One region of the Jeotgalibaca sp. A122 genome, then DNA from elsewhere that is predicted to be linked to it. Evidence: predicted binding sites of a transcription regulator. Region 1 holds the regulator's gene; each other region holds the start of a gene.

The links. Region 1 encodes Rex, which represses fermentation and respiration genes when NADH is low (regulators of the CRP and FNR family bind a similar motif). Its sites were predicted from a motif close to TTGTGAANTANTTCACAA; they were not measured.
Region 2: a site for Rex is predicted at 4,394-4,411, ahead of adhE (bifunctional acetaldehyde-CoA/alcohol dehydrogenase). Genes of this name have one in related genera too.
Region 3: a site for Rex is predicted at 3,330-3,347, ahead of ACTU7M_RS09540 (CidA/LrgA family protein). Genes of this name have one in related genera too.

Annotation. Positions count from the first base shown of each region.
Region 1 is NZ_JBQPRB010000004.1:104,378-110,793, forward strand. It holds gene ACTU7M_RS06020 (alpha-amylase family glycosyl hydrolase) at 1-601, opposite strand, end outside; gene groL (chaperonin GroEL) at 762-2,378, opposite strand; gene groES (co-chaperone GroES) at 2,413-2,697, opposite strand; gene ACTU7M_RS06035 (lysostaphin resistance A-like protein) at 2,985-3,548, shown strand; gene ACTU7M_RS06040 (YdiK family protein) at 3,572-3,775, shown strand; gene ACTU7M_RS06045 (redox-sensing transcriptional repressor Rex) at 3,821-4,456, opposite strand; gene ACTU7M_RS06050 (ABC-F family ATP-binding cassette domain-containing protein) at 4,754-6,416, shown strand, end outside.
Region 2 is NZ_JBQPRB010000002.1:112,923-119,338, forward strand. It holds gene floA (flotillin-like protein FloA) at 1-667, shown strand, start outside; gene ACTU7M_RS03205 (hypothetical protein) at 667-1,455, shown strand; gene ACTU7M_RS03210 (sugar phosphate isomerase/epimerase family protein) at 1,471-2,235, shown strand; gene tgt (tRNA guanosine(34) transglycosylase Tgt) at 2,348-3,493, shown strand; gene yajC (preprotein translocase subunit YajC) at 3,556-3,879, shown strand; gene ACTU7M_RS03225 (post-transcriptional regulator) at 3,914-4,195, shown strand; gene adhE (bifunctional acetaldehyde-CoA/alcohol dehydrogenase) at 4,489-6,416, shown strand, end outside.
Region 3 is NZ_JBQPRB010000009.1:25,836-32,251, forward strand. It holds gene arsD (arsenite efflux transporter metallochaperone ArsD) at 1-135, shown strand, start outside; gene ACTU7M_RS09525 (FAD-dependent oxidoreductase) at 157-1,818, shown strand; gene ACTU7M_RS09530 (YbaN family protein) at 1,861-2,226, opposite strand; gene ACTU7M_RS09535 (LrgB family protein) at 2,242-2,949, opposite strand; gene ACTU7M_RS09540 (CidA/LrgA family protein) at 2,946-3,305, opposite strand; gene ACTU7M_RS09545 (thioredoxin family protein) at 3,456-3,857, shown strand; gene ACTU7M_RS09550 (DNA-3-methyladenine glycosylase I) at 4,017-4,580, opposite strand; gene ACTU7M_RS09555 (methyl-accepting chemotaxis protein) at 4,881-6,416, shown strand, end outside.

The DNA of each region.
Region 1 (6,416 bases):
CTTCGCGCATATTCCACTCGATATTGTCTACAATAGGCGTGATCCAAAGGGTATTAATGCCCAAATCTTGAAGATATGGCATCTTATCGATTAAACCACGAAAGTCCCCACCATGATAAGTTTCCGGATGGGTTGTATCATACTGTCGGTTACCAGGGTCATCATTGGTTGGATCGCCATTGTAAAAACGATCCGTCAAAGCAAAATAAATACGGGCTTCATCCCAACTGAAGTCGAGCCCATCATTTTTATCTTCGGACGCTACCAATGTTATTGCTTCTTCGTAAGTTTCTGTTCCTTCTTCAGTTGCAATGGTTACCCTGACTGTTTTTTCTCCGATTTCAATATTATCTTCAATGGCGACACTCAGTTCATTTAATTGCTCATCAAATATCATGTCATTCGGCACACCTAAATCGCTGGCATCCAAAGTAACGTTTTCAACCTTTACATCATAATACACTTCCGGATCGATTCTGACGAGAACACTATCTTGGACGGTGGGTTTTTCTGGATAGTGGGCGACGGCATTCTCATCTTCAGATGTACAAGCGAATAACCCCAATGTTAAAATTGGCAAAATATATTTTATGCGATTCATTTTCAACTAACACGACTCCTTTTGAAAGCGTTTTAATCCACCTAAAAGATAGCATGCGCTTGGAAAATATTCAATTTTTAGGGAGTTGTTACCGATATCACTCTTATAATTCAAAAAAGCGACCGGGACGTTTCCCAATCGCTTTTCCTGATTTATTGAATTACATCATGCCGCCCATACCTGGGTCTTGTGGCATCATTGGTTCTGGAGCAGGTTTGTCAGCGACAACACCTTCTGTTGAAAGGATTAGTCCTGCTACACTTGCTGCGTTTTGCAATGCAGAACGCACAACTTTAGCTGGGTCAACAATTCCTGCTTCAATCATGTTTACCCATTCGTCAGTTGCAGCGTTATAACCGATTCCTGGTTCTTCTGTCTTGATGCGGGCTGCAATAACAGATCCTTCAAGACCTGCATTTTCAGCGATTTGACGAACCGGTTCTTCCAATGCACGTGCAACAATGCGAGCACCTGTCGCTTCATCGCCTTTAAGTGCAAGCTCTTGAACGCGTTTTTGAACATTGATTAAAGCAGTACCACCACCAGGGACGATTCCCTCTTCAACAGCAGCACGTGTTGCATTCAAAGCATCTTCGATACGCAATTTACGCTCTTTCAATTCTGTTTCAGTAGCAGCACCAACTTTGATCACTCCTACCCCACCAGATAATTTAGCCAAGCGTTCTTGAAGTTTTTCACGGTCGAAATCAGAAGTTGTTTCAGCAGCTTGTGAACGAATCACTGCTACACGTTGCTCAATCAATTCTTTTTCGCCAGATCCTTCTACGATTGTGGTGTTGTCTTTTGTAACGACTACTTTACCAGCATGTCCTAAGTGTTCAACAGAAGCATCTTTCAATTCCAAACCTAAATCTTCTGCAATCACTGTTCCGCCTGTTAAAACAGCGATGTCTTGCAACATTTCTTTACGACGGTCACCAAATCCTGGCGCTTTAACTGCCGCCACATTGAATGTTCCCCGTAGTTTATTCAATACCAATGTTGGCAGAGCTTCGCCATCCACATCATCAGCGATGATTAACAATGGACGTCCTTCTTTCAAGATTTGCTCCAATAATGGAAGAAGATCTTGAATGTTGGAAATTTTACGGTCAGTAATTAAGATATAAGGCATGTCAAGGCTTGCTTCCATCTTGTCATTATCAGTTACCATGTATTGTGAAAGGTAACCACGGTCAAATTGCATTCCTTCAACAACATCTAATTCTGTTTCGATACCTTTTGATTCTTCAATCGTGATAACGCCGTCGTTACCAACTTTTTCCATCGCTTCAGCAATCAAAGCGCCGACTTCTTCGGACCCTGATGATACAGCTGCAACTTGTGCGATAGATTCTTTTGAATCAACTGTTTGAGAAATTTCTGCCAAACCGGCAATCGCTTCTTTTGCAGCGATTTCGATACCACGACGAACACCAACTGGGTTTGCACCAGCAGTAACGTTTTTCAAACCTTCACGTACAATGGCTTGTGTCAAAACAGTTGCAGTCGTTGTGCCATCTCCAGCAATATCGTTTGTTTTTGAAGCAACTTCAGAAACGAGTTTTGCTCCCATATTTTCAAAATGATCTTCTAATTCAATTTCTTTGGCAATTGTCACACCATCATTTGTAATAAGCGGAGAACCGTATGCTTTTTCCAAAACAACGTTACGTCCTTTTGGCCCTAATGTTACTTTTACAGTGTTTGCCAACATATCAACACCGCGTAATAGCGCTGCTCGTGCGTCTTCAGAGAATTTAATATCTTTAGCCATTTCTAAAATTCACCTCATCCAATTATTTTGAAAATTATTCTACAATTGCTACGACGTCAGATTCTTTAACTACCAAATAATCTTTCCCATCGTATTTGATTTCTGTTCCAGCGTATTTTTCGAACAATACATTGTCGCCGACTTTTATAGTCATTTCGATTTTTGTCCCGTTTTCCGTTACAAGACCGTCACCAGCAGCGATAACGACACCTGTTTGTGATTTTTCTTTAGCGGAAGACGGCAACACGATGCCACCAACAGTTTTTTCTTCTTCTTTGGCAACTTCAATAATGACGCGATTACCTAATGGTTTTAACACAAGTATCCCTCCAAAAATAAGTTGATTTCTAATTAGCACTCGATTACCGAGAGTGCTAACCTACTTTTCTATCATAATCAAACTTTTTTGATAATGCAAGCAAATTCAGTAATTTTTTTCATTCTTGTGATATACTTTTATACAGGAGTATTATAACAAATAAGAAAGGTACAAAATACATGCGAAGAAAAATCACTACTGCGACGCGTATAATATTCATATACTTAGCAGCTCAATTCTTACCCGTTCCTCTTCTCTTTTTATTTCCGACAGAGCAACGCATTGAAATGAGCATGACTTTAACAATCCTCTTTGCCTTTATCGGAACAGTGGCAATGATTATCGTAAACTATAAAGAAAAATGGAGTCCTGAAGCGCCTATTATCAAACGGCCCTCTGCACCTATGTCGAAAGTGATAGGATGGAGCGTTCTTGGCTTTATCGGTTCGCTTGTAATCCAGACGGTCACTTCCATTATTGAATCGCTTATTTTCGGAGTTACGCCGGAATCAGCTAACACTCAGAATTTACTGGAATTAACGACGGCTTACCCACTCTTGATTTTTATGATCACCATTTTCGCACCAGTAATGGAAGAATTTGTTTTCCGAAAAGCTGTCTTTACCCAATTAAATATGTCCCGTGTCGGATTATTCGGTTCTGCGGTCATAAGTGCTTTAATTTTTGCTTTTATCCACTTTGATGGACACATGCTTGTGTATGGTACTTTAGGACTCTGGTTCTCTTATCTATACTACAAAACAAATAACATTTTTACACCTATGTTGGCTCATGGTTTAATGAATGCATTTGCTTCATTACCAATCTTTTTCCCAGAACTCCTGGGCTAACAGTTTAAAAAGAAAGGAATTCTATGACTTTAAAAAATATCATTTTACAAATCGTTATGAAATTTGCATTCGCCGGTCTCTTCATTTATTTCGCTGTAGACAGCATCAACGTCTCTGGATGGGGATTCCTCACGTGGATCAGTATCTTTTTCGCGACAAACAACATCGTAACCGGCATCCAAATGTTAATTATGTACTTTAAAATTAAAGATCAAGTGAACAAGTAAAAAAACGTTGAGACCCTTTCGGTCTCAACGTTTTTCATTGTGCTTTTAGGAGATATTATTATCCAAGAAATAAATCAGTGTTTGTAATTCATTGGTTAGGTCGACATTTTGAACGCGAACGTTCTCTGGTACTGACAAACGAATAGGTGTAAAGTTCATTATTCCCCTGACACCCGCTTCGATCAAATTGTTAGCCGCTTTTTGGGCAACTTGCTGTGGAACTGTCAAAATAGCCACGTCAATTTGTTGAATACGTAATTGTTCAATCATTTCGTCCAATGGATAAACGGGCACACCACTGACGATTTTGCCAACAATTTCTTCGTTTACATCGAATGCAGCGCTAATGCGCACGTTATTACTTAAATGGAAGTTATAGTTCAACAAGGCATGTCCCAAGTTACCAACCCCGATTAAAGCAACATTGGTTAAACGATCCTGGTTTAAGGTCTTACTAAAGAAATCCAGCAAATACTCTACATCATAACCGTATCCTCTTTTACCAAGAGCACCAAAGTAGGAGAAATCACGACGTATGGTCGCACTATCAACTTTTACAGCCTCGCTTAATTCGGTTGATGATATTCTGGTTTTTCCTGCATCATGTAAATAGCGAAGGTAACGATGATAGATGGGAAGACGGCGGGCAGTGGCTTTTGGAATGTCATTATTAGTTGGCATAATTTTTCTCGCTTTCTTTAGAATTATATATGTGAAATTATAAGTTATAATCTATTTGTACTTATCATTACATAGTGCAATTATAGCACGCGTTAGTGAAAAATCCACTAATTTGTTCTAATTTGTAATTTTTTGTGAATTTTATTTCAACTTCGAGTTTGATTTTATCGCTTTCATAAAATTAATAGTGTAACTTTCACAAAGGTCATAACGTTTTCATAATATCGTATCTTTGGTGTATGACAGAACTGTGATAAAATGAAAAGGCATATCTATAGAAAGTTGAGGAACGACTGAATGATACTTTTACAAGGACAAAATCTTGCCCGTTACTTCGGTCCGACCGTTTTATTTGAGAATATTCAAATTACTATCCAGGACAATGAACGTATTGCACTCGTAGGAAGAAACGGCGCCGGAAAATCAACGTTATTGAAGATATTAGCTGGACTCGAGCCAACAGATGCGGGATCCGTTGCGAAAAAGAAAGAAGTGACCATCGGCTATCTTGATCAACATAGTGCGGTTGACTCCAATAAAACAATCTGGGAAGAAATGTTAACCGTTTTCGCACCTGTCATTTTGTTAATGAAACAAGCGGAACAGGCTGCAGCACGCTTGGCTGATGAAGCGGTTATCAATGATCCTGTGACTATGGAAGCGGCACTTAAACTGTACGACTCCCTACAACAGGAAATCCATAAGCAAGATGCTTATGGTTACGAATCGGAAATCAGATCCGTCCTCCATGGTTTTAAGTTTTACGAAGAAGACTTGGACCGCCCTATTTCACAATTATCCGGTGGCCAGAAAACGCGCTTGGCAATGGCTAAGATCCTGCTTGAGAAGAACGACCTTTTAATCTTGGATGAGCCTACCAACCATTTGGACATCGATACATTGGCATGGTTGGAAAATTATTTAGTGAACTATCGCGGTACCCTTTTGGTTGTTTCCCATGACCGCTATTTCCTTGATAAAATTGCGACCGGTGTTTATGAGATCAGCCGAAACAAAATCCATCATTACAAAGGGAATTATTCCTTTTATCTACAAGAAAAAGCGGCCCGTCTCGAACAGGAAATGAAACAATATGAAAAGCAACAAGAAGAGATTGCTAAATTAGAAGATTACGTGGCTCGCAATCTGGTGCGCGCATCCACTACCAAAATGGCCCAAAGCCGCAGAAAACGTTTGGAAAAAATGGAGCGGATGGATAAGCCGAAAGGCGATGAACGTTCAGTACGTTTTTCATTTGATACTAAGCGCGAGAGTGGTAATGTGGTGATGACGCTGGAAGATGTGGCTATCGGGTATGACAACAACATCTTGGCCAAGCCCATCAGCCTGGACTTGCGTAAACATCAAGCTATCGGAATAGTTGGCCCCAACGGAATTGGTAAATCTACTTTATTAAAATCAATCATTCATCAAATCCCATTCATAGAGGGAAGCGTTAAATTTGGAACAAACGTAGACCTCGGATACTATGATCAAGAGTTGACGAATCTTTCTAAAAACAAAACGATTCTGGCCGAAATTTGGGACCTGCATCCAACCATGAATGAAAAAGATGTGCGGAGTATCCTGGGAAGCTTCCTCTTTACCGGCGCTGATGTCGAAAAAACAATTCCTTCCTTAAGTGGGGGAGAGAAAGCGCGCCTTGCTCTATGTAAATTAGCACTTGAACAAAACAATTTGCTCATGCTTGATGAGCCTACCAACCACTTGGACATCGACAGTAAGGAAGTACTGGAAAATGCCCTTATTGATTATAACGGCACACTTGTTTTTGTTTCGCATGACCGTTATTTCATTAACCGAATCGCGACAAGTATTCTGGAACTTTCAGCCGATGGCAGCAAACTGTATATCGGTGATTACGATTACTATATGGAAAAGAAACAAGAAGAAGCTGAATTGGCTGCCCTGCTTGCTCAAGAAGAAAATGGAAATAATC
Region 2 (6,416 bases), on a different contig from region 1:
GGAATTTGAACAGGCAGCGGCAATCGACTTAGCCGGCCGTAATGTTTTTGAAGCAGTTCAAGTTAGTGTTAACCCTAAAGTAATTGAAACACCCATTATTGCAGGGGTTGCAATGAACGGTATTGAAGTAAAGGCAAAGGCTAAGGTAACGGTTCGAGCAAATATCGAACGACTAGTCGGTGGTGCTGGTGAAGAAACCATTATCGCCCGTGTTGGAGAAGGAATCGTAACTACCGTTGGTTCTGCCATAACTCACTCTAAAGTATTAGAAAATCCGGATTCAATTTCCCAAACGATTTTACGAAAAGGCCTAGACTCTGGTACCGCTTTTGAAATTCTATCCATCGATATCGCGGACGTTGACGTCGGACGTAACGTCGGTGCGAAACTACAAGCCGAACAAGCTGAGGCCGACAAACGGGTAGCGCAAGCAAAAGCCGAGGAAAAACGTTCTCTAGCTGTTGCTGAAGAGCAAGAAATGATTGCCGAAGTTCAAAGACAACGAGCAAAAGTAGTAGAAGCTGAAGCACAAGTTCCATTGGCTCTAGCAGAAGCTTTGCGGAATGGCAACCTCGGGGTAATGGATTATTACCGTATGAAAAACATTAGTGCCGATACAGAAATGAGAAACTCACTATCCAACAATAAAGATAGAAGTGATACATAATGACTGCTATCATGATTTCCTATTTGTTTAATCTCTTGATATTTGCGTTTGTACTAGTTATTTGGGTGACTTTTATTCGAAACTTAATTCGTAGTGCCCGCAAGGATACGCGACAAACTACCAAACGTAACCAATGGGATAAAGCACCCATCACAAAAACTGTTAGACAAGTAAGTGTGGACAGTGCTCAAACTTATTCAAGAAGTCAAAGTAGAAGAACGAACCAATCACAAACCCAAACGCGAAACAAATCATGGCAAGAATTATTGAGTGACAATCCTCAAGAACTCTATCAGTTATTAAGGGATAATTTGCCTGATTCATATGAAGAAGAGATAAAAGCAATATTCAAGTCGCAGAGGCCAATGATGGAATTAATGAAATTTCTTCGTCGCAAAGATGTTTGGCCGGTTCTGCAATCCTTACCAAGGAAAATAAAAACCCCTGATATTAAAAAAGGGGAACTGTTTCAAACTCAAAAAGATGAACAGTCTATAGCTTCACCCTATCTAGAGGAGGAACAGCCGTTTTATGATGAAACATCTGATTTAGATAAGGATGCTGTTGTACTTAGCCAAGAAATTGATGCTGTGATAAACGAGTATGATGGTTATGCGGCCTATTTTGGTAGTTTGTTAAACGAAGTACCAAAATCATCGGTTGAGACATGGCAATCAATTTCGACCTCTAGAAACACTACATCGGGCACTAAGGGAAAAAAGTTAGATAAAAAATGGTTAAGAGATGCTGTTATTGCCACAGTCATTTTAGAAAAGCCAGAATATTAATCCAGGAGGAATGGCATGATTCGTTTAACAGGCGTCAATACACTCGTTTTTAACGATGAATTGACTAATAGCTCAAAACAACAATGGGAATATTTTTCAGAATTAGCGAAAATCGGTGTTCCATTTATTGAAGTTCGGAGAGAGTTTATCCGAGATTTCGAGGTTGAGCTACTAAAAACTAATAAAGAAGCTTCGAAACTAGGATTAGCGCTTTTGTACTCTATTCCGTCAACTTTATTTTTTGAAGGGAAAGTTAACAAGGAGTTAACTTCGTTCTTGAAGGAAGCAAAAGAGTTAGGTGCCATTCAGATAAAATTAACAATTGGCGATTACAGGGGTTTTAATCCAGAGTTGGTTTCGGAATTGAAGGAGATATTTGACAAATTCCCCGATGTCCGCGTGAGTATTGAGAATGATCAGTCCATCGAAAATGGTAGTATCCAAGCGTTGCAAACATTTATGGAGAGCGCATTGGCAAATGGTTTAAACTTTGGCCTAACATTCGATACAGGTAATTTTGTATACATAGACGAAGAACCACTAACTGCGGCTTCAAAACTAAATAAATACGTTAATTACATTCACATTAAAAATGTCACAAGAACCAAAGAGAATAATGTAGAGATGACACTATTCCAAAATGGTGATATTCCAATTAAGGAAGTAATGAAGGCAATTGATGAAGAAGAGAGAGTTATTGCAGCAATTGAGTACCCATGTGGTTCTACAGATGAGGCAATGGCTATCTTGAAGCAACAATTTAATTTAATAACACAGTAAATAATTATAATCGGCTCAGGCATTTTTGTCTGAGTTCTTTTTAATTTTAATCGCATCTTGTTATGTGATATACTTGAGAGCGACAAGTTTTAATCGGAAAGGAATAAAGAAATTGACAGAACCAGCAATCAAGTATCGTTTGATAAAAGAAGAAAAGCATACAGGTGCGCGTTTAGGTGAAATTACAACACCTCATGGAACATTTCAGACACCTATGTTTATGCCAGTCGGTACATTAGCTACCGTTAAAACCATGGCACCAGAAGAATTAAAAGAAATGGGCTCGCAAATTATTTTGAGTAATACTTATCATTTGTGGTTACGCCCAGGGGCTGAACTTGTTGAGGAAGCAGGCGGCTTACATAAATTTATGAATTGGGATCGGGGTATTTTAACGGATTCCGGAGGCTTCCAAGTATTCTCATTAGCTGAAAATCGTAAAATTACAGAAGAAGGTGTTCATTTCCGTAACCATTTAAATGGATCAAAAATGTTCCTTTCTCCAGAAAAAGCGATAGATATCCAAAATAAATTAGGTGCAGATATCATCATGAGTTTTGATGAATGTCCACCCTTTAGTGAAAGCTACGATTATATCAAGGACTCTGTGGCTAGAACGAGTCGTTGGGCAGAGCGTGGTTTAAAAGCACATAATAAAGCTGATAAACAAGGTCTATTCGGCATTATTCAAGGTGCTGGATTTAAGGATCTACGTTTACAGAGTGCAAGCGACTTGGTTTCAATGGACTTCCCAGGCTATTCAATCGGGGGATTGTCTGTTGGGGAAACGAAGCAAGAAATGAATGCAGTTCTTGATTATCTAACGCCAGTTATCCCTTCTAACAAGCCGCGTTATTTGATGGGGGTCGGCGCACCGGATTCATTGATTGACGGCGTCATTCGTGGTATCGATATGTTTGACTGTGTTCTACCGACAAGAATTGCCCGCAATGGTACATGCATGACAAGTCAAGGTCGTCTGGTTGTAAAAAATGCTAAATATGAACGGGACTTCCGTCCGCTAGATGAAAAATGTGACTGCTATACATGTAAAAATTATACACGTGCCTATATTCGACATTTATTCAAAGCTGACGAAATTTTTGGATTGCGTTTGACAACGTATCACAACCTGCATTTCCTGCATAATTTGATGAATAATGTCAGACAAGCAATCATGGATGATAATTTGTTGGAGTTTCGTGAAGCATTCGTCGAAGAGTATGGCTTCAACAAAGAAAATGCTAAACTGTTTTAAAATGTTATGGTATCATTTAAATACGATGATAAAAATGACTAACTAGTGGAGGAATTTTAATAATGGATACAATTGTAATGATAGCTTTTTATGCTTTATTATTTGGTGTTATGTATTTCTTGATGATTCGCCCTCAAAAGAAACAAGCTAAGAAAACACAAGATATGTTGAGCCAAATGAAACATGGCGACCAAGTTGTCACTATTGGTGGCTTGCATGGTACGATTGAGGAAGTAAATACTGCGGAAAACACGGTAACACTTGATTGCGAAGGTATTTTCTTAACTTTTGAGAAAAGAGCAATTGCCCGTATCAAAAAATCTGCACCAACAGCTGCAGAACCGACTGTTGTTCTAGATGAAAACACTGAGGATATCTCGGAATAAATAGTTTTTAGGCAACGTGATGGAGTGAAAGTGGATGGCTGAAGAATCGAAAGATTTTTATGAGGAGTTGCTTCCATGGTTTGAACGTAAGGTATCTGAATTTTCTGTAGAAGGTTATCCAAATATTGAAGCCAGAGATGTTTATCTTTGTTTCAAGAATTTTGTGTGGAAGCACTACGTGCCACAACACTACTACCAACGTGTATTCGATATCATGAAATTCACCGTGAATCAATATTTTGACTTTAAGTCACTAGAAGCACAGGTTTATAAGGTCTCATCTTTGGATGATATTAATTTTGATGAGTTTTTATAAAAAATAAATAAGAAGCGGTTAGGGTTAATGCCTTAATCGCTTCTTTTTGAATTACCGGCATTTTTAAGTGAAATAAGAGGTAAAAAATAAGACTTGAACTATATGTGCACAATTTGTATAGTAATTCACAATATAAAACCACTTAGGAATGTTGTTGTCATTCAAATGAAAACGCGTTCAAATGCTTTTCAATTAAACATGTGATTAAAATCACAATAAAGCATTTACTTGCTATGGTGGGTGTTGTACAATTTACTTGTGAAATGATTATCAAGCGATTAGGGGAGATTATTATGGCTACAGAAGTTGAAGAAAGAATTCAAACTGCAGAAGAAGCAATTGCTATCCTGGCAGCAAAAGGTAAAGAAGCTTTAGCAATAATGGAAAATTTCGATCAAGAACAAGTGGATCATATTGTCCATCAAATGGCAATCGCAGCATTGGACCATCATATGGAATTAGCAAAAATGGCTGTTGAAGAAACAGGCCGTGGAGTTTATGAAGATAAATGCATGAAAAATATATATGCATCTGAAAATATTTGGCATGCAATTAAAAAAAATAAAACAGTAGGAATTATCGAAAATAATGATGTGGATCAATTAATCAGAATTGCTGCACCTTTAGGCGTTATTGCAGGAATTGTACCAACGACAAATCCTACTTCAACGACAATTTTCAAATCATTGATCAGTATGAAAACAAGAAATCCGATTATTTTTTCTTTCCATCCAAGTGCAGAAAAATGCTCGACACGTACTGCAGAAATTTTATATGAAGCTGCATTGAAAGCTGGTGCTCCAGAAGGGTGTATCCAATGGGTAGAAGGAGTTTCAATGGATAAAACAGCTGCTTTGTTACATCACCCTGACATAGCGTGCGTATTGGCAACCGGGGGATCTGCAATGGTAAAAGCAGCCTATTCAACTGGTAAACCCGCACTTGGTGTTGGACCAGGAAATGTTCCAGCTTACTTGGAAAAAACTGCTAACATCAAGAAAGCAGTTAATGATTTAGTTGTCTCAAAAACATTTGATAACGGTATGATTTGCGCTTCTGAACAAGCAGTGATTGTTGATAAAGAAATATATGAAGAAGTAAAAGCCGAATTCAAAAAACGACATGTCTATTTTGTAAAGAAACAAGAGCTTTCTAAGCTTGAAAACGCAATGATGCGCGAAGATATGAGCGGTGTAAACGGTCATGTTGTTGGGATGGCAGCTACAAAAATAGCAGAATTAGCGGGAATTACTGTTCCAGCCGATACTAAAATGTTGATAGCCGAAATAGATGGTGTTGGAGCAGATTATCCATTATCTCGCGAAAAACTTTCTCCTGTTTTAGCAATGCTTAAATCGGACACAACAGAACATGGCTTCCAGTTAGCTAAGCAAATGCTGGACCTTGATGGCTTAGGCCATTCAGCAGCTATTCATACCAGACGTAATGATTTGGTAGAAAATTATGGAAAAGAAATGAAAGCTTGTCGTATTTTGGTTAATTCACCATCTGCTCAAGGGGGCATTGGCGGTCTGTATAACCATAACATCCCTTCGTTAACGCTTGGATGTGGATCATACGGACACAACTCAGTTTCTGGAAATGTGTCATCTTTCGACTTGCTAAACATTAAAACAATTGCTAAAAGGAGAAATAATATGCAATGGATTAAAGTTCCAGATCGTATCTACTTTGAAGAAAATTCTATCCGTTACTTACGTGATATGCGTGACATTGAACGTGTATTCATTGTTTGTGATGACGGTATGATGAAACTTGGATATGTTGACACGGTGTTGGAACAATTGAAACAACGTAACAACAAAGTTGTGTATACTATTTTCTCTGATGTGGAACCAAACCCATCGACTGATACTGTACAACGCGGAACGGAAAAAATGGCAGACTTTGAGCCAGATACGATTATTGCAATCGGTGGTGGTTCCCCAATGGATGCTGCTAAAGCAATGTGGTTATTCTATGAACATCCAGAAAGTAGTTTCTTTGGAGCAAAACAAAAATATCTTGATGTTCGTAAACGTACATATAAAATTGAACCAATGACTAAAGCTAAATTAGTATGTATTCCAACAACTTCCGGTACTGGTTCAGAAGTAACGCCATTTGCGGTTATTACAGATAGCAAAACACACATCAAATACCCATTAGCTGATTATGCTTTAACACCTGATGTGGCAATTGTTGATGCACAATTCGTTTA
Region 3 (6,416 bases), on a different contig from region 1:
ATGCTACAGGACAAGGGAGCGGACTGTCTCCCAATCACCGTTGTGGAAGAGCAAATTGTCCACTTCGGGAGCTATCCGACCAACGAAGAAATCGAAGCGTTCTTAGCTATCGAACTCCATGAAGAAGTAAATTAAATAATGAAAAGAGGGTAATAGATGAAAATTATTATTATTGGTTCGGTTGCAGCGGGGACATCAGTGGCTGCCAAGGCACGAAGAAATACAGAAGAAGCTGAAATTGTTGTATACGATCAAGGTAAAGATATCTCCTATTCAGTTTGTGGCATCCCTTACCAAATTGGTGGGGAAGTAGAGACTATTGAACAATTGACGCCACGTAATGTGGCCTGGTTCAAGAAACGTTATGAAGTAGACATCTTCACAGAACACCGCGTAACCCGCGTAGACCATGATAATAAGACGCTTGAAATTACCGATTTAGCGACTGGTGAAACGAAAAAAGATCATTATGATGTGTTGGTGTTGGCTACGGGCGCATCGCCAGTTACACCACCTCCATTTGATCAAAATGAATACGATAATGTTTTCCAAGTACGTAATATCCAGGATAATCGTGATATTTCAGCTTTCCTTTCTTTGAATCAACCAAAAAGAGCCCTTGTAGTGGGGTCTGGCTTTATCGGTTTGGAACTAACTGAGCAGTTGGTACATAAAGGTTTGGAAGTAACGCTTGTTGAAATGCAGAATCAAGTGATGCCCCCGATGGATGCGGACATGGCATTTCGTGTTGAGGAACAGTTAGAAGCTAATGGGGTTCATCTTCTACTTGGCGACACCGTCAAGAGTATTGAAGGCGAAGGTACAGCCAAACGCGTAGTTACTTCAAAAGGCGAAAGTTTGGAAGCAGATGTTGTCTTCCTTTCCGTCGGCGTTCGCCCGAACACAGAACTGGCTAAACAGATTGGTGTGGAAATCGGTGCTACTGGCGCTGTGAAAGTGAATAAAAAAATGCAGACGAATGTTCCTGATGTCTACGCTGTCGGGGATGTAGCAGAAAGTTTCTCTGTTATTACCGGAAACCCGATTTACCGTCCGCTTGGTTCAACGGCGAATAAAATGGGTAGGATTGCTGGGGATGTCATCACAGGTGGCAACTTGGAGCATCGTGGTGTGCTGGGAACAGGGATTTTCCGTATCTTTGATTGGCATGTAGGCCAAACAGGGCTGACTGAAAAAGAAGCAGTCAAAGAAGGCTTTGACTTTGAGGTTCTATACAATATTAAACCGGCTCATGCCGAATATTTAGGTGGTAAGGAAATGACCATCAAAGCATTGGCTGACAAGAAAGACGGACGCATCCTGGGTGCTCAGGTAATTGGTAAGGGCGGCGTGGATAAACGCGTTGATGTGATTGCAACTGCAATTACGTTTGGTGCCAAAGCAGAAGATTTATTCCATCTGGACTTAGCTTATGCACCGCCATTTGCGACAACAAAAGATCCTGTTCTTTATACGGGCATGGCTCTTGATAATGCGTTACACGGCAATCCTTTAATCACGCCTGAAAAATTAATTGAAAAAAGCAATGAAGAAAAGAGCCTTCAAATTATTGATACGCGCTCCAAGAAAGATTTTGAGAAATCGCACGTCGAAGGCGCGGTTCATATTCCTCTGGGAGAGTTACGCCAACGTGCCGATGAGTTGGATAAATCACGTCCGACCGTGACTTATTGCAACAAAGGGGTAACCGGAAATGCAGCGCAAAATGTACTCTTGAACCTTGGCTTTACGGAAGTTTATAACCTTTCCGGTGGAAATAAAAACTATCAAAGTTATATCAAGATGCTAAATAAATAAAAAAAACGCCATCAGCTAAAAAAGCTGATGGCGTCTTTCTATTTACTCTACTTTATCAGGAATAACCTTCATTAACATGATGGTCAAGAATACCATCAAACCAACCAAAATTAGTTTGACCCAATAAATCGGGGCAGCCCAAACGGAAATACCCATTAAAAAATATATGTTAAATAGGATTTGCCATTTCTTGCGACGGGGAATAGATTTTGTTTTGGCATAGTCTGCAACGTAAAAGTTATAAATTTTCGTTTTTTGTAACCAGACATGAAACCGACTGGAGCTATTGGCAAAACAATAACCAGCCAACAACAAAAAGGGCGTTGTCGGTAAGACGGGAATAATCGCCCCAATGCTTCCTAAACCGAAAGAAATGAGTCCTATAGTAAGTAGGAATGTACGTTTAATTGTAATTCACCCTTTTTATGAAAAAAATTGGCGTAACAGGTTCATGGTTAGTGGTGCGATGACGACAGTAACAATACCGGTAATGACAATTGCCAAACTGGACATGGCCCCTTCAACTTCACCGATTTCAATCGCTTTTGAAGTTCCCATTGCATGAGCACCCGCACCCATACCAATACCTTGAGCAACCGGATCATCAATTTTAAATATTTGAAAAAGACGCGGACCAACTAAAGCCCCAAAAATCCCTGTTAAGACAACAAGGGCAACCGTTAGGGAAGCAATCCCCCCGAGTGACTCTGAAATCCCAACCGCAATGGCGGTTGTGATTGATTTTGGCAGCAGGGTTGCAACCATGGTTTGATCAAGTCGGAATAACAAAGCCAAGGTAATAATCAAGAACGAATGAATAAGAACGCCTAAAAAAATACCGGTGATGATCGCAGGATAATATTTTTTCAAATAAATAATGTTTCTCTCCAACCGAATTGCTAAAGCAACCGTAGCTGGCGTAATAAACATGGTCAAAAATTTCCCGCCAATATCAAAGTTCTCGAATGGAATATCGAGTGTCATTAACAGAATGATAATAGTAACAAAACCAAAAAGCAAAGGAGTAAAGATAACGATTGGCCATTTTCTATAGAGTTTGTCCCCAAGTAAGTACATTGCAAATGTCAGCAAAATACCAAATAGAGGTGTAGTCGTTAATAAATCGATCATTCTTTATCACCTCGTGTTTTCAATTTGATAAATTGGACTATTTTTCCAACTGAAACCATCATAATGATGGTCGTAATAAATGTGATAACCAATAATTGCCACCAGTAGTCTGCCAATAGATCGAAATTTGTCATCAAGGCAACTCCGGCAGGTACGAAGAAAAGAGCCATATTTGAAGTAAGCCAATTCCCTACTTCTTCTACTTGTTCCATTTTCAACCATCCGTAATGCAGGACGATGAATAATAAAATCATCCCAATCACACTACCAGGTATAGGAAAGGGTAACAAGGCGGAAATGAACTCCCCGATAAATGAGAACAAGAGAATCCAGAATAACTGTTTGAAAATTTTCATGTGTGCGCCACCCCAAAATTTAATATGTAAATATTATCACAAACTTGATAATAAAGCATTACTTGGTACCGTTTTAAAAATGAACTTTATTTAAAATGTTATAATATGAGAAAATCCCAAGACCTTATAAATAGATTTGGAGTGACTTTAATGAAAAAACTACTACTCATTCTTGTTGGATTATTCCTTGTATTAAGTGGATTATATATTTTTATGCAGCCTCAATCATTTGTCGCTGAGGTTAGGGTTAAAGCCGATTATGAAGCGGTTATGACAGAAGATGTTGCTTATTTATACTTCGGGCGCGATACTTGCTCTTATTGCCGGGAATTCGAGCCGTTGATGAATGAAGCTATCCAAGAAACGGGAACGAAAGTCTATAAATATGATACGGATAAACATAAGAATGACGGTGATTTCCAGGATATTTTGGATGCGAATGAAGTCAAAACAGTTCCCAAACTGGTCCGCTTGGAAAAGGGCGTCGTGACAGACTATGTTGATCACACGCATACGCAAGCGCAGATCACTGCTTTGTTAACAGAAAACTAAAAGAACTCAGAAAAAGCCAAATTAGCTTTTTCTGAGTTCTTTTTGATTACTCATATGCGAAAACACCTTTGAGTAATCACTTCTTGTCCTAAAGTGATTACTCGAGCAGAAAAACCTCGTTGAGTAATCACTTTTTTGGAAAAATGATTACTCGGAGCGCTAAACATGCCCTGAGTAATCACCTTTAAAATCACAACTGACGATATGGTCGTTTACCATTCCGATAGCCTGCATATAGGAATAAATGATGACGGGACCCACGAACTTGAACCCGCGTTTCTTCAAGTCTTTGCTGATTATCTGGGATATTTCCGTTTGAGCAGGAACTTCGGATTCATGTTCCCAGTCATTATTGATTGGTCCTGAAAATGACCAAATGTAGGCGGAAAAGCTACCGAATTCTTCTTGTATGGCCTGAACCGCAAGCGCGTTCGAACGCACGGAGCGTATTTTAAGTTTATTTTTTACGATATCAGAATTTACCCGTATTTCTTCCAAATCAGAATCGGAAAGCTCAGCACATTCTTCAATTGAGAAGTTATGAAAAGCCTCCCGATACGCCTCACGTTTATTAATGATTAATTGCCACGAAAGACCAGCTTGGGCTCCTTCCAAAGTCAGCATCTCAAATAAGTACCGATCATCATGGTTCTCAACACACCATTCGTTATCGTGATAAGCTTGCATGCGTGTATCTTCTCCTGCCCAGCTACAACGTTTTATCATGGAAACACCTCCTTTTACTCGGCACTATAACATAATTGTGGCCTTCGTATCTCATGAAAAACAATAGAAATATAATTCAATAATGATATTAAACTTATTATCATTATAACCGATATAAATAAAGGTACGTAATTAAATATCTGGATAGGAAGTGTTAAAAATTGGAAACTACAGGATTGAAGAAGCGTAGGAATCGGTGAATTAATAATCACAAATAGTTTTAAACAGCCTTAAGATTTGGTGTAACTTACCGATAAAAAAGCTATTGTAAAAAATGGAAAAATAGGAGTGAATCGTTTGGATTTATCAAAGCAAGGGACTAGTAGTGAATTAAAAGAAAAGAAAAAATGGGTTTCTCAACAAAATGGAAAGGTGAATTTAAATCATTCTCTGAGAACAGGAAAGTTTTCATATAATAATTTAAATATCAAGCAACGCTTATTGTTAATATTCTCCATTATTATGCTCTTTATGACGAGCATTGGTCTAAGTAACCTCTATTCCTTCCAAAAGGTTTACAGCGATGTCGATGAAATGGTGGCGGGTGATATCATAACCATGAAAATCTATGACAATGTTAATTATTATTCCGCACGTCGTTTAGCAGCGGTCCGTGGCTACTTTTTAACAAGCAAAAAAAGTTATGTTGATCAAATTGAGAAGTATACCGATTTACTTAATATCGAAATTAATAAGATATTAGGAAAAGGAGTATCTAAAGAAGTCGAAAAGACTTTTGAAGATTTTTTCTTGCTTGATATTATGCTTGAAGAACAAATTAAATCCGTAATGGAAGGCGGAAATCGTGGAGAAGCACTCAGAGTAGTGAACAGTTACTACAATCCTGAAATTGAGCAATTGACAGAAAATATCCTAACTTATTCAAGCATACAAGCCGATCGGGCAAAAGCAAAAACACAAGATGTTTTATCACAAATTAAATCCAGTATCATAATGATGATAATCATGCTTGTCATTGCTTTTATTTTGAGTGTGATTTTAATTATCATTTTTGCTAATAGTCTTACTAGACCCATCATAAATATCATGAATCGATTGAAATCCATTTCAGAAGGAATCTTAGGTCAAAAACCATTGGAAGTTCCTGGAAAAGGTGAAATATCTGAATTGACGAAGACAACAAATGAACTTCAAGAACGATTCACGAATATGATTACAAACATTTCCGGAGCTGCCGTTGAATTAGCACAACATAGTGAGGAATTATCCCAATCTTCCAATGAAGTAAAGACTGGTGCTGAACAAGTAGCCATGACCATGCAGGAATTGGCGATTGGAACAGAAAACCAAGCACATACAGCCAGCCAAATGGCGACAAACATGGAACAGTTCGGAACCGATTTTGAAAATGCTTCGAAAACCGCTACTGAAATTGGTCATGCATCAAAACAAGTTGTGTCTTTATCCCATCAAGGGAAAGATTTAATGGATTCATCCAGCCAACAAATGGGGCGTATCAATGAAATCGTCCAAGAATCAGTGGGGATGATGACTGCTTTAGATAAGAGTACACAAGAAATCAATAAACTAGTAGTCATTATTCGGGGCATAGCAGATCAGACAAATCTATTGGCGCTTAACGCGGCAATCGAGGCAGCACGTGCCGGCGAACATGGTCGTGGCTTTGCGGTGGTAGCGGATGAAGTTCGTAAATTGTCTGAACAAGTAGGGGATTCGGTGAAAGAAATCACCGGCTTTGTAGAAAACATTCAGAAAGAATCCACTTATGTAGCTAGTTCTTTAGCAGAAGGCTCGTCAGAAGCTAAAGCAGGCCTGGAGAGTATTATTGAAACACGGACGACATTCGACCAA